2 regions of the Nocardia sp. NPDC059240 genome follow, and region 2 is predicted to be linked to the other one. Evidence: riboswitches for the same ligand, from Rfam matches in the RefSeq annotation. Region 2 holds a riboswitch; the other holds the start of a gene.

Region 1 (5,982 bases), on a different contig from region 2:
CCCGATAGGGTGTCGGCGACGGATCGACGACGATCCCGAGAGGAACGCCCGTTGAAAGGACACTGCCTGTGACCGCAGTACCCGAGGATTTGCGCTACTCCGAAGAGCACGAGTGGGTGAGTCGAGTGAGTCCGACCCGGGTTCGGGTGGGTATCACCGATTACGCGCAGTCGCAGCTGGGTGACGTCGTGTTCGTGCAGCTGCCCGCGGTGGACGCCGATGTGGCGGGCGGCGACAGCATCGCCGAGATCGAATCCACCAAGAGCGTGTCCGACATCTACGCTCCGCTGGCGGGCAAAGTCGTTGCGGTGAACGATCTTCTGGATGGTGCACCCGAGACGGTCAACTCCGACGCCTACGGTGACGGATGGCTCTTCGAGGTCGAGGCGGAGTCCGCCGAAGCGCTCGACGCCGCACTCGGAAAGCTCCTGGATGCCGCAGGTTATCAAGGAGTTATCGGAGGCTGAAGCAGCCTTCACAGTTCTACCTGCACGGGTACGCCCTGGCAGGGTACGGTCAATGCCAACAGAAGTGCGCGCAGCCGGTGCCCGGATTTTCCGGACCTACCCGAAGCGGGGAGCGGCCGGAGTGCCGCATCGCTGAGGGCATCAACTGCTTGCATGGATTATTCGGTTCGAGGAGGAGAGCAAGGGTGAGCGAGAACAAGGACCCGGGTTACCAGGAAACGGCAGCAGAGACCACTTCGGTGTTCCGCGCCGACTTCCTGAACGAGGTCGACACGTCGCGCCCCGAGCAGACAGGCGAGCAGCCGGTACAGGGAGTGGAGGGGCTGCCAACGGGCGCGGCCCTGCTGGTGGTCAAGCGTGGTCCGAACGCCGGTTCGCGCTTCCTGCTCGACCAGCCGACCACCTCGGCGGGTCGCCACCCCGACAGCGACATCTTCTTGGACGATGTCACCGTCAGCCGTCGCCACGCGGAGTTCCGCCAGGACGACGACACCTTCCAGGTGGTCGATGTGGGCAGCCTCAACGGCACCTACGTCAATCGGGAGCCGGTGGACTCTTCGGAGCTGCAGAACGGCGACGAGGTACAGATCGGCAAGTTCCGCCTCGTCTTCCTGACCGGTCCCAAGTCCGCCGCAAGCGATTCGGCGCTATAGGGCCGAGCGGAATGACTGGCGCAGCGCAGTGGACGCGCGGAGGCATGTCGATCGGCTCCGTGCTGGATCTCCTGCGTCCGGATTTTCCGGATATCACCATCTCCAAGATCCGATTCCTGGAATCGGAGGGTCTGATCAGCCCGGAGCGCACGCCCTCGGGGTACCGCCGCTTTCATGTGGCGGACGTCGAGCGCCTGCGCTTCGTGCTGACCGCGCAACGGGATCAGTACCTGCCCTTGAAGGTGATCAAAGAACAGCTCGAAGCGATCGACAGTGGGGCGGCGACGCTCGGGGTCCGGGAGGCCCGGGCCCGGGCGAACGCCGTGGGAGGGGTCGGGGCCATGCCCGATTCGACAGAGAGCCTCGCCAACGGCGGCGGTCGCCTGCGCAGGCTGAACGCCGTGCCCGGTGAGGTGTCGCCCGAGGAGCTCCGGTTCGATCACGAAATCCGGATCACCCGGGCGGATCTGCTCGACCAGGCCGGCATCGACGAGAAGTTTTTGACCGAGCTGATCCGCGCCAATCTCATTACCCCCGGCGCGGCAGGCTATTTCGACGGCGATGCCGTCACGCTGGCGCGCACGGCCAAGGCGCTGAGCGAATTCGGTTTGGAGGCAAGGCATCTGCGTGCCTTCAAGCTGGCCGCCGATCGTGAGGCCGCCATGGTCGCGCAGATCGCCGCCCCGATCGCCAAGAGTCGTGACGCGGATGCCCGCGCGCGTGCCGAGGAGACGGTCCGGGAGTTGGCGGCGCTGTCGCTGACGCTGCACACCTGCCTGGTGAAGACCTCTGTGCGCGCTTCCCTCGGAGGCTGAAATCTTCGCCTAGACTCGGTATTACAGCCGGGGGCTGGCGGCCGGTGTGGGATTTGGGAGGCAGTGCGATGAGCGAAATGCGAGTGATCGGCATCCGTGTCGAACAACCACAGAATCAGCCCGTGCTGTTGCTGCGAGAGGTTTCCGGGGATCGGTATCTACCGATCTGGATCGGACAGGCCGAGGCCACCGCGATCGTGCTGGAGCAGGAGGGCGTGACGCCCATCCGCCCGCTCACCCACGATCTGGTCAAGATCTTGATCAAGGAGCTCGGCCACACCCTCAAGGAAGTGCGGATCGTGGATCTGCAGGAGGGCACCTTCTACGCCGATCTGGTCTTCGAGAACGATCTGCGGATCTCGGCGCGGCCGTCGGATTCGGTGGCGATCGCGCTGCGCGTGGGGTGTCCGATCTATGCCGAGGAGCCGGTGCTCGAGGAGGCCGGGCTGGTCATGCCGGACGAGCGCGAGGACGAGGTCGAGAAGTTCAAGGAGTTTCTCGAATCGGTATCTCCGGATGACTTCAAGGCAACGGACAGCTGACCAACTCCTGACCGGCGGATGATTCGCCGATGATCTCCAAACGAGACAAATCCGTGTCTCTACCTCAGGTTTAGGGTTAAAAACACGCGCCCGTTCATGCTTTGACGGTGCCGATTCTCCGGCCACAATCAGGGGAGTAACCTCGATTGTTAGGCCAACGCTCCAGAGGTCCTCGAGACACGAGCCCAGCCCTGATAGGCAAGCAGTAAGGGAGTAGTCAGTGGGAGATCAACCGCAACCTCAGGATGTGGTGCAGCCAGGGCTGTTCCCCGACGACACGGTTCCCGACGAACTCGTCGGCTACCGCGTGCCCAGCGCTTGCCAGGTGGCCGGTATCACCTACCGCCAGCTCGATTACTGGGCCCGCACCGGACTGGTCGTCCCGTCCATCCGCAGTGCCACCGGCTCCGGCAGCCAGCGCCTCTACTCGTTCAAGGACATCCTCGTCCTCAAGATCGTCAAGCGTCTCCTCGACGCGGGCATCTCGCTGCAGAACATCCGCATCGCGGTGGATCACCTGCGCAGCCGCGGTGTCGAAGACCTCGCCGGGATCACGCTGTTCTCCGACGGTGCGACCGTCTACGAGTGCTCCTCCGCCGAGGAGGTGGTCGATTTACTGCAGGGTGGTCAGGGCGTGTTCGGCATCGCCGTCAGCGGCGCGATGCGCGAATTGACCGGGGCCATCGCCAACTTCCCGGCCGAGCGCGCCGAGGCGGGCAGCACGACCGACCGTCCGGAGGACGAGCTCTCCTTCCGCCGCAAGGCCCGGATGAGCAAGACCGGTTAGACAGCCTTTCCACGATGCGCGTCACCCGTTGGGTGGCGCGCATTTTCGTTGCCGGTCCGAGCCCGCGATGTGAAACGGAGCCCAGGCAACATATCTGTAACGTGCGCACGCTTAAACTAGCGAGTGCGTCGCAGCCGTGCGGGAGAGTTCCGGGGGTAGCCTCGGACGCCGAAGGAGCAGCACCTCCCCGTCAATCTCTCAGGCACAAGGGACCGTGCGGAGTTTCGACGCCTCTGGAAAGTGGTGGCCTCGCGTCGCCCGCCCATGGTGAAAGGGCAACGGCCGCAAGGTCGTGGCCCGAATCTCTCAGGCATCGAGGACAGAGGGGGAGGGCAGACGAAGCATCGGCCGCCGCGCCGATACCCGCCCACCCCCTGGAGCAGACGTGATCTGGACTCGATCCTTCGCCGACCGCCACATCGGCCCCGACAGCGGAGAGACCGGCCGCATTCTGGAGACCGTCGGCGTCGAGTCGCTGGACGAACTCGCCACCAAGGCGGTGCCCGCCAGCATTCTGGACGCGCCCGCGGGCAATGGCCTCGATGCGCTGCCGCCCGCGCTGTCGGAGCACGAGGCGCTCGCCGAGCTTGCGGCGCTGGCGAATTCGAACACCGTGGCCACCTCCATGATCGGGATGGGCTACTACGACACGCACACCCCGCCGGTGCTGCTGCGCAATCTCGTCGAGAACCCGGCCTGGTACACCGCGTACACGCCGTACCAGCCGGAGATCAGCCAGGGACGCCTGGAAGCGCTGCTCAACTTCCAGACCATGGTCGCGGATCTGACCGCGATGGAGGTCGCCAACGCGTCCATGCTGGACGAGGCGACCGCGGCCGCGGAGGCCATGACGCTGCTGCAGCGGGCCAACCGTAAGAGCAAGTCGGTGCGGCTGCTCATCGACACCGATCTGTTCCCGCAGACCCGGACGCTGCTGTACACGCGCGCCGAGCCGATGGGCATCGAGATCGTCGAGGCGAATCTGGCCGACGAGGCGCTGCCCGAGGGGGAGTTCTTCGGTGTGATCGTGCAGCAGCCGGGCGCGTCCGGGCGGATCGTGGACTGGGCTCCGGTCATCGAGGCCGCGCACGCGCGCGGTGCGCTGGTCGCGGTGGGCGCGGATCTGCTTGCGCTGACGTTGATCACGCCGCCCGGTGAGCAGGGCGCGGACGCGTGCTTCGGCACCACGCAGCGTTTCGGTGTGCCGCTGGGCTTCGGTGGCCCGCACGCCGGATATCTCGCGGTGCACTCCGCGCACGCTCGACAGCTGCCGGGCCGACTGGTCGGTGTGTCCGTGGACGCGGACGGCAACCTCGCCTACCGGCTCGCGCTGCAGACCCGTGAACAGCACATTCGCCGGGAGAAGGCGACCTCGAACATCTGTACCGCGCAGGTGCTGCTGGCCATTCTGGCCGCCATGTTCGCCTCCTACCACGGTGCCGACGGGCTGCGGTCGCTGGCGCGTCGCGTGCACGGGCATGCGCAGTGGCTGGCCGCCGGGCTCGGTGACGCGGTGGTGCATCAGAGCTTCTTCGACACCGTGCTGGTGAACGTGCCCGGCGGTGCGGAAGCCATTGTGACCAAGGCGAAGGGGCACGGGATCAACCTGCGGCTCGTCGACGCCGATCATGTCGCCATCGCGTGCGACGAGGTGACCACCGATACCCACGTGGTCGCGGTGCTGGACTGCTTCGGCGCGGAAATCCCGGTCGGGCCCGAAGGTGCGCTGTTCCACGGCAAGCAGCGTCCGCACATCGAGGTCCGCACCTCGGAGTACCTGACCGCGCCCGCGTTCACCAAGTACCGCACCGAAACCGCGATGCTGCGCTACCTGCGCGCGCTCTCGGACAAGGATATTGCGCTGGACCGCAGCATGATTCCGCTCGGCTCCTGCACCATGAAGCTCAACGCGGCCGCGGAGATGGAGTCCATCACCTGGCCCGGCTTCAACCGGGTGCACCCGTACGCGCCGGTCGAGGACGCGCCAGGTCTGATCAAGTTGATCGAGGATCTGGAGGGCTGGCTGTGCGCGGTCACCGGCTACGACCGGGTTTCGTTGCAGCCCAATGCCGGTAGCCAGGGCGAGTACGCGGGCCTGCTGGCGATCCGCCGCTACCACCTGGATCGTGGTGACTCGCACCGGGATACGTGCCTGATCCCCTCCAGCGCGCACGGCACCAACGCGGCCTCGGCCGCCATGGTCGGTATGCGGGTGGAGGTCGTGAAGACCCGTCCCAACGGCGATATCGACCTCGACGACCTGCGCGCCAAGATCGCCGATCACGCCGAGCGGCTGGCCTGCATCATGATCACCTACCCGTCCACGCACGGCGTGTACGAGCACGAGGTGGCCGAGCTGTGCGGGCTGGTGCACGAGGCCGGCGGCCAGGTGTACGTGGACGGCGCGAACCTCAATGCCCTTGTCGGACTGGCCCGTCCGGGCAAGTTCGGTGGCGACGTCAGCCACCTGAACCTGCACAAGACCTTCTGCATCCCGCACGGCGGCGGCGGTCCCGGCGTCGGACCGGTCGCGGTGCGTGAGCACCTGGCGCAGTACCTGCCCGGCGATCCGCTCGACAAGGGTTCGCACGCCGTGTCGGCCGCCAAGTACGGTTCGGCGTCGATCCTCCCGATCACCTGGGCCTACATCCGCATGATGGGTGCCGACGGCCTGCGCCGCGCCACCCTGACGGCCATTGCCTCGGCCAATTACATTGC
Region 2 (5,982 bases):
TGTGCGCCATCAGGGACTCGAACCCCGAACCCGCTGATTAAGAGTCAGCTGCTCTGCCAATTGAGCTAATGGCGCGTGTATCGCCGCCGGGGGCTTGGGCTTTCGCTTTGGCTCTCTGCGGTGCGGAAAGAACATTAACAGGAGTCTGCACGGAAAGTGAAATCGCCCCTCTGAGCTGGGGGTTTTCCGGGGGGTCGAGGGTTGTTAACGCGGCGGGGGTGATCTCGGATGTTTGGGGAGAAGCGTGGTGGGTCGGCACAGGCGCGCGGTCGGGCGCCGATACGTGAACGGGGTTGCGATGAGTGGCGCGAAGGGTCGGCGACGGGCTAGGCGGTTGCTGGGTGTGGGGGCGGTGGTGTCCGTACTGGCGTTGGCGGTGGTCGGATGCTCGTCGGGGAGCAAGCACCAATCCACGGCGGGGGCAATCGATTCCAATCCGATCGGTGAGCTGATCAAGCCGAAGGTGATCGCGCCGGTCAAGGACGGGGACAAGGGTGTTTCGCCGGGTGAGCTGACCTTGAAGGTGGAGGACGGCAAGTTCACCGATGTGGCGCTGACCAATCCGGACGGTAAGCCGGTCGGGGGTGAGCTGGCGCAGGACGGCAGTTCCTGGAAACTGACCGAGCAGATGGGGTTCGGCAAGACCTACAAGCTCAGCGCGAATGCCATCGGGCTGGGCGGATCCACCACCACGACTATGAGTTTCACCACGATCACCCCGAACAATCGCACGCATCCCTATCTGTTGCCCGCCGAGAACGATGTGGTCGGGATCGGCCAGCCGGTGGCCGTGCAGTTCGACGAGAACATCCCGGATCGCCAGGCCGCCCAGAACGCGATCAAGATCACCACGACGCCCGCGGTGGAGGGCGCGTTCTACTGGGTCAACAACCGTGAGGTGCGCTGGCGGCCACAGCACTACTGGGCCCCGGGCACCAAGGTCGATATCGCCGTGCAGGCCTACGGCCGGGATCTCGGCAGCGGACTGGTCGGCGACAGCGACATCCACTCCAGCTTCACCATCGGCGACGCCACCATCTTCACCGCCGACGACGACACCAAGATGGTCACCGTCGAACGCAACGGCGAGGTGATCCGGACCATGCCGACCTCGATGGGCAAGAACTCCACGCCCACCGACAACGGCGTCTACATCGTGGGCGACAAGTTCGACCGGATCATCATGGATTCCTCCACCTACGGTGTCCCGGTGAACGCGCCGGGCGGCTACAAGACGCCGATCGATTGGGCGACGCGAATCTCGTACTCGGGCATCTTCTTCCACTCGGCCCCGTGGTCGGTGGGCCAGCAGGGTTCGGTCAACACCAGTCACGGCTGCCTGAATCTGAGCCCGGCGGACGCCAAGTGGGTCTACGACAACGTCAAGCGCGGTGACATCACCATCGTGAAGAACACGGTCGGCGGCACGCTCTCGGGCGTGGACGGGCTGGGCGACTGGAACATTCCGTGGGAGCAGTGGAAGGCCGGGAACGCCGACCGCGGCTGACAGACGACACGACCGAGGGGCGCCGACTCGATTGTCGGTGCCCCTCGGTCGTGCTCGACAGGAATCTCCGGGTGGCGGTTCTACTTGGTAGTACCCGGCACCTGGTTGGGGTTGGTCTGGATGTTGTTGCTCTTGAAGCCGTCGCAGCCCAGCGCCGCGAAGCCCGAGAGCGCGGACGCGGTGCCGAGCACCGTGCACGGGCCGCCCGGTCCGGCGGATCCGGTGCTCGCCGAGCCGAACGCGCCGCCGAGCTTGAGGCCCGAGGATCCGGTGACGTTGGCCTCCATCGGCGCGTTCGGATCGGGGTCGGTGGAGGTGGGGGTCGGCGTGGTGGCGCCCGGCGTGGTGGTGGTCGTGGAGACGTCGATGAGCGGAATCTCCGCCGACGCGACCGGCGCGGCGGTCACGATAGCCGCAACGGCTAGCAAAGTGGTTACGGCACAACGATTCACGTGCGGAGTCCTTCTGATCGAGCGCGGGTCGGGGGCCCCGACACCCCCAGTTTCCAGAGCAGTCTACGAAGATCGTGTGAGCCGCGCGGCAAAATGCGACACACTGACGTTTCTCTCACACTTCGGGGCCCTGACCTCACCCTTCGACGCGCGCGACCGCCCGTACGGGAGCACCGTCGGCCCCGGGCAGATTGAGCGGGAACAGCGAGACCTCGATCGGCCGTCCGGCCTCCTGCAGCGCCAGTAGTTCGGACAAACCGGTCAGATTCTCGGCGATCACACCGTGCGCGCCGCACAGGATCCGATGCACGGGAATCTCCTCGGTAGGCGTCGGATCGACGGACAGCGCGTCGACCCCGATCGTCCGCACCCCGACCGCGATCAGATACTCGGCCGCCGCCACCGTCAGATGCGGATGGTTCAGATACTCGCGGGTGCCCCAGTGCCGCGACCACCCGGTGACGATCAACACGATCTGTCCCGCCGCCACCCGGCCTTCGAAGAACTCGCGCCCGATCGCCCCGCCCGCCCCCACCGCGCGCGCGTCGATCACGACCGCGGGCCCGACGAATCGTTCCAGCGGCAGCTCGTCGAGGGTAGGCAGCGAGTCGTCGATATGTCGTGGCGCGTCCACATGCGTCCCCGTCTGCGAACCCATGTCCAGGTGCAGCACATTGACACCGTCGACGGCCACCGTGAGCGCGGGCCGGAGCGTGACCTCCGGGTCGCCGGGATACACCGGCATACCGGACCTGATCGGTACCGAAAGATCGATGATGCGCACTTTCCGCCTGCCTCCCTGTGATTTTCGCGCGAAGATGACAGCAGCAAGATCGAATGACGCCGCGCCGATGAGGCTGGGAACACTACAAGATTCGAGAATCGCCATGTCTGCCATACATATTGCCGTGTTGAACCGCAGTACCGTACTGACCGACGCCCAGGTATCCGCCGTGGTGCCCGCCCTGCAGACGCAGGTGCACCGGGATTGGGCCCCCGCCTGGGGCAGTGACGCCGACCTGACCTTTGTGGCAAGCAATCAGCAGCCCGAGCCCGGCGCCTGGTGGCTGGTCGTCTCCGATGATTCGGATCAGGCCGGCGCGCTCGGCTACCACGACCTCACCTCCGAGGGCCTGCCGATCGGAAAAGTGTTCGCGCGCAGCGACCTCGACGCCGGGCTGCAGTGGAGCGTGACCGCGAGCCACGAACTGCTCGAGATGCTCGCCGACCCCGACATCAACCTGGCCGCCTATGTGTTCACCTCCGGGACCGCGGGCCGCATCTACGCCTACGAGGTCGCCGACGCCTGTGAGGCGGATCAGTACGGCTATCAGATCGACGGAGTCACGGTGTCGGACTTCGTATTTCCGGCCTGGTTCGAGAACTTCCGGACCGCGGGCAGCACCCAGTTCGACTTCGGCAAGCACATCACCACGCCGTTCCAGCTGCTGCCCGGCGGCTACATCGGCGTCTTCGACATCACCGGCGGCAGCGGCTGGCATCAGCTGACCGCCCAGGACTCCCCCGCGCGCTATGCCATGCGGGCCCGGGTCGGCAGCCGCCGGGAGCGCCGCCGCACCCCGCGTGACCAGTGGCTGCTCAGCGATCCCAAGTAGGACGCGGTGAGATAGGCCACGTTTCGGATGCCATCGGGTTGCTGGTCCCTGGCCAGCAACCCGCTTGTCGACTAGGCTCGCCCGGACAATCGAATACTCGGCCGCTATGAGTCGTGGCGGGAGAACCCCGGAACCCGGGGTACCGAAGGAGCAACCTCCCCGGAATCTCTCAGGTACAGATACCGTTTCGACCAGGCAACTCTGGAAAGCAGGCGTATCCACGCCTCACCTACGGTGCAAATCGCGTATCCCGCGGTGAAGCTCTCAGGTCCCGTGACAGAGGGGGAGATCCGATAACCGGGCGGCTGCCCGGCTGACCAGAGGACCTCCCATGCCCGGCCGTTCCCCCCTGCTTCCCCGCACCGCCGCCGAACCGACCCCGGTCGACTCGCGCCCGCCGGTCCCCCCGCTGGACACTCTGACCGCCGCCGCACTCGGCCGCCGATACGCCTTGGCGGAGGTACTGAACTACACCCGCCGATTCGCCACCGCCTATTGCCGCGCGGCACTCGGCGCGAGCCCGGACGCCGATCGGCTGGCCACCGAGGTCAGTGCCACCGTCGCTACCGGCTGGCCCACCGCGCACGCCGCGCGCCGCGACTTCCTGGAATTCCTGCATTCGACCGCGCACCGCGCGACCCGTCTCGCCCGCTATGAAACGTCACGTCCTCGACTACCCGGCGAGCTGACCGACCAGCAGCGCGAAATCCTCACCCTGCGCGTAGCAGTAGGGCTCTCACCCCTGGAAACGGCTGTCGCACTGGGTATCCGGGTACTCGACGTGCATCGGGACTCCGGCCGCGCCCTGACCCGCCTGCGCCGGACCGCACACCGGCACACGCCCGAGTGCGCCGTCGCCTGCTGACGAATCCCACGGGACCGTAACGCTACTGTGCGACGGCCAGCACCAGCGTCGCCGCCGCGAACGCGAAATACGCTCCCGGAAAAGCGATGTTGCCGATGACCCGGGTACGGACGTGAACGATCAGGGCGGCGGCGAAGTACAGCATGAGGCCGAGTGCCGCAGCGATGCCGAGGGGGCGTGCACCCAGCAGACCCACCAGGACACCGACGGCCCCGGCCATTTTCAGCGCCCCGGCGAGCGGGATCCAGGACCGGGGGAAGCTGACCGCGTCGGAATTGGCCAGTACGAAATCGGCTCGGGCGAAGTCCGCGACGGCCATGCCGCCGTTGATGACGATGGTGACAATGGCGGCGATCAGGTAGGCGATGAACATGATTCGAGCCTGGCCGGACAGGGTTCGCACGTCCAATACCTGCATCTATAACCTGATGGCATGGATGTCGACACGCGCTTGCTGCGGTACTTCGCCGCCGTGGCGGAGGAGGGGAACCTCAGCCGGGCCGCCGAGCGGTTGTTCGTGTCACAGCCCGCGCTGACCAAACAGATCAAGCAGCTGGAGGCTCAGCTCGGTGTGCAGCTGTTCACCCGGTCGAAAGCCGGTATGGCGCTGACGGATCCGGGCCGGGCCCTCGCCGCCCGGGCGCCGAGGGTGCTGGGCAGCTGGGACGAGGCGCTGACGGAGACCCGGAGCGCCGCGAGCCGGGCGGCCAGTGTGCTGCGCGTCGGCTATGTCGCCAGCGCGGCCAATGAGTCCACCCAGCCCATCATCGCCGAGTTCACCAGGCGCAGGCCGGGGTGGCGGGTCGATATGCGGCAGGCGGCGGCCTGGTCGAATCCGACCGCCGGGCTGATCGACGGCGAGGTCGATGTCGCCTTGCTGCGCTTGCCTTTTCCCGGCGACCACGCCCTGCGGACCCAATGGTTGCTGACCGAGCCCCGGTGGGTCGCGCTGCCCGCCGCGCATCCGCTCGCCACCCGGGCGGCCATCGAGTTCCATGAACTGTGGGACGAGCCTTTCGTCGCGGCCCCACCCGAAACCGGTGCCTGGCGCGACTTCTGGCTGGCGACCGACGAACGCGCGGGCCATCCGGTCCGCATCGGCGCGATCACCGACCGCACCGACGACTGGCTCAGCGCCGTGGCCAACGGCTACGGCATTGCCCTCGCGCCCGCGTCGGCGGCCCGCTTCTTCGCTCGCCCCGGCATCGTCTACCGCCCGGTCACCGGCGTCAGCCCCACCCGAGTCGGCGTCGTCTGGCGTCCCGGCGCCGACACCGACCCGGTGGTCCAGGACTTCGTCCGCAGTTGCCTCGCCCACCGCGAGGCATGAGCGACCTCAGAGGGTGGCGGCCATCCTCTGGGCGGTGGCGGCGTGGCCGTACTGGTTCGGATGGAATTGGGCGCCTTCGCCGTTGTCGACGGAGGTGCCGTTGACCCAGCGGTCCGGGATGGCCTCGCAGACGTCGTGGCCGTTGTAGATCTCGTAGGTGCTGAAGTATTCGATGCCGGTTTGGGACTTCAGCATGGTGTTGAGGCCGCCGA

Evidence for each region. A riboswitch is a leader RNA that binds a small molecule or an ion and turns the genes downstream of it on or off. The one in region 2 is predicted to bind glycine.
Region 1: it holds a riboswitch for glycine, as region 2 does, so the genes downstream of both, gcvP (aminomethyl-transferring glycine dehydrogenase) here and ACFXHA_RS17060 (hypothetical protein) in region 2, are expected to answer to the same signal.

Annotation. Positions count from the first base shown of each region.
Region 1 is NZ_JBHZAC010000017.1:60,969-66,950, reverse strand. Features, by position in the region: gene gcvH (glycine cleavage system protein GcvH) at 69-467, shown strand; gene garA (glycogen accumulation regulator GarA) at 653-1,120, shown strand; gene ACFXHA_RS41140 (MerR family transcriptional regulator) at 1,165-1,935, shown strand; gene ACFXHA_RS41135 (bifunctional nuclease family protein) at 2,004-2,477, shown strand; gene ACFXHA_RS41130 (MerR family transcriptional regulator) at 2,698-3,264, shown strand; glycine riboswitch at 3,394-3,489, shown strand; gene gcvP (aminomethyl-transferring glycine dehydrogenase) at 3,650-5,982, shown strand, end outside.
Region 2 is NZ_JBHZAC010000004.1:499,657-505,638, forward strand. Features, by position in the region: tRNA gene ACFXHA_RS17035 (tRNA-Lys) at 3-75, opposite strand; gene ACFXHA_RS17040 (Ig-like domain-containing protein) at 299-1,507, shown strand; gene ACFXHA_RS17045 (hypothetical protein) at 1,588-1,914, opposite strand; gene ACFXHA_RS17050 (cyclase family protein) at 2,096-2,743, opposite strand; gene ACFXHA_RS17055 (hypothetical protein) at 2,871-3,575, shown strand; glycine riboswitch at 3,683-3,770, shown strand; gene ACFXHA_RS17060 (hypothetical protein) at 3,907-4,440, shown strand; gene ACFXHA_RS17065 (DoxX family protein) at 4,463-4,858, opposite strand; gene ACFXHA_RS17070 (LysR family transcriptional regulator) at 4,874-5,770, shown strand; gene ACFXHA_RS17075 (SGNH/GDSL hydrolase family protein) at 5,777-5,982, opposite strand, start outside.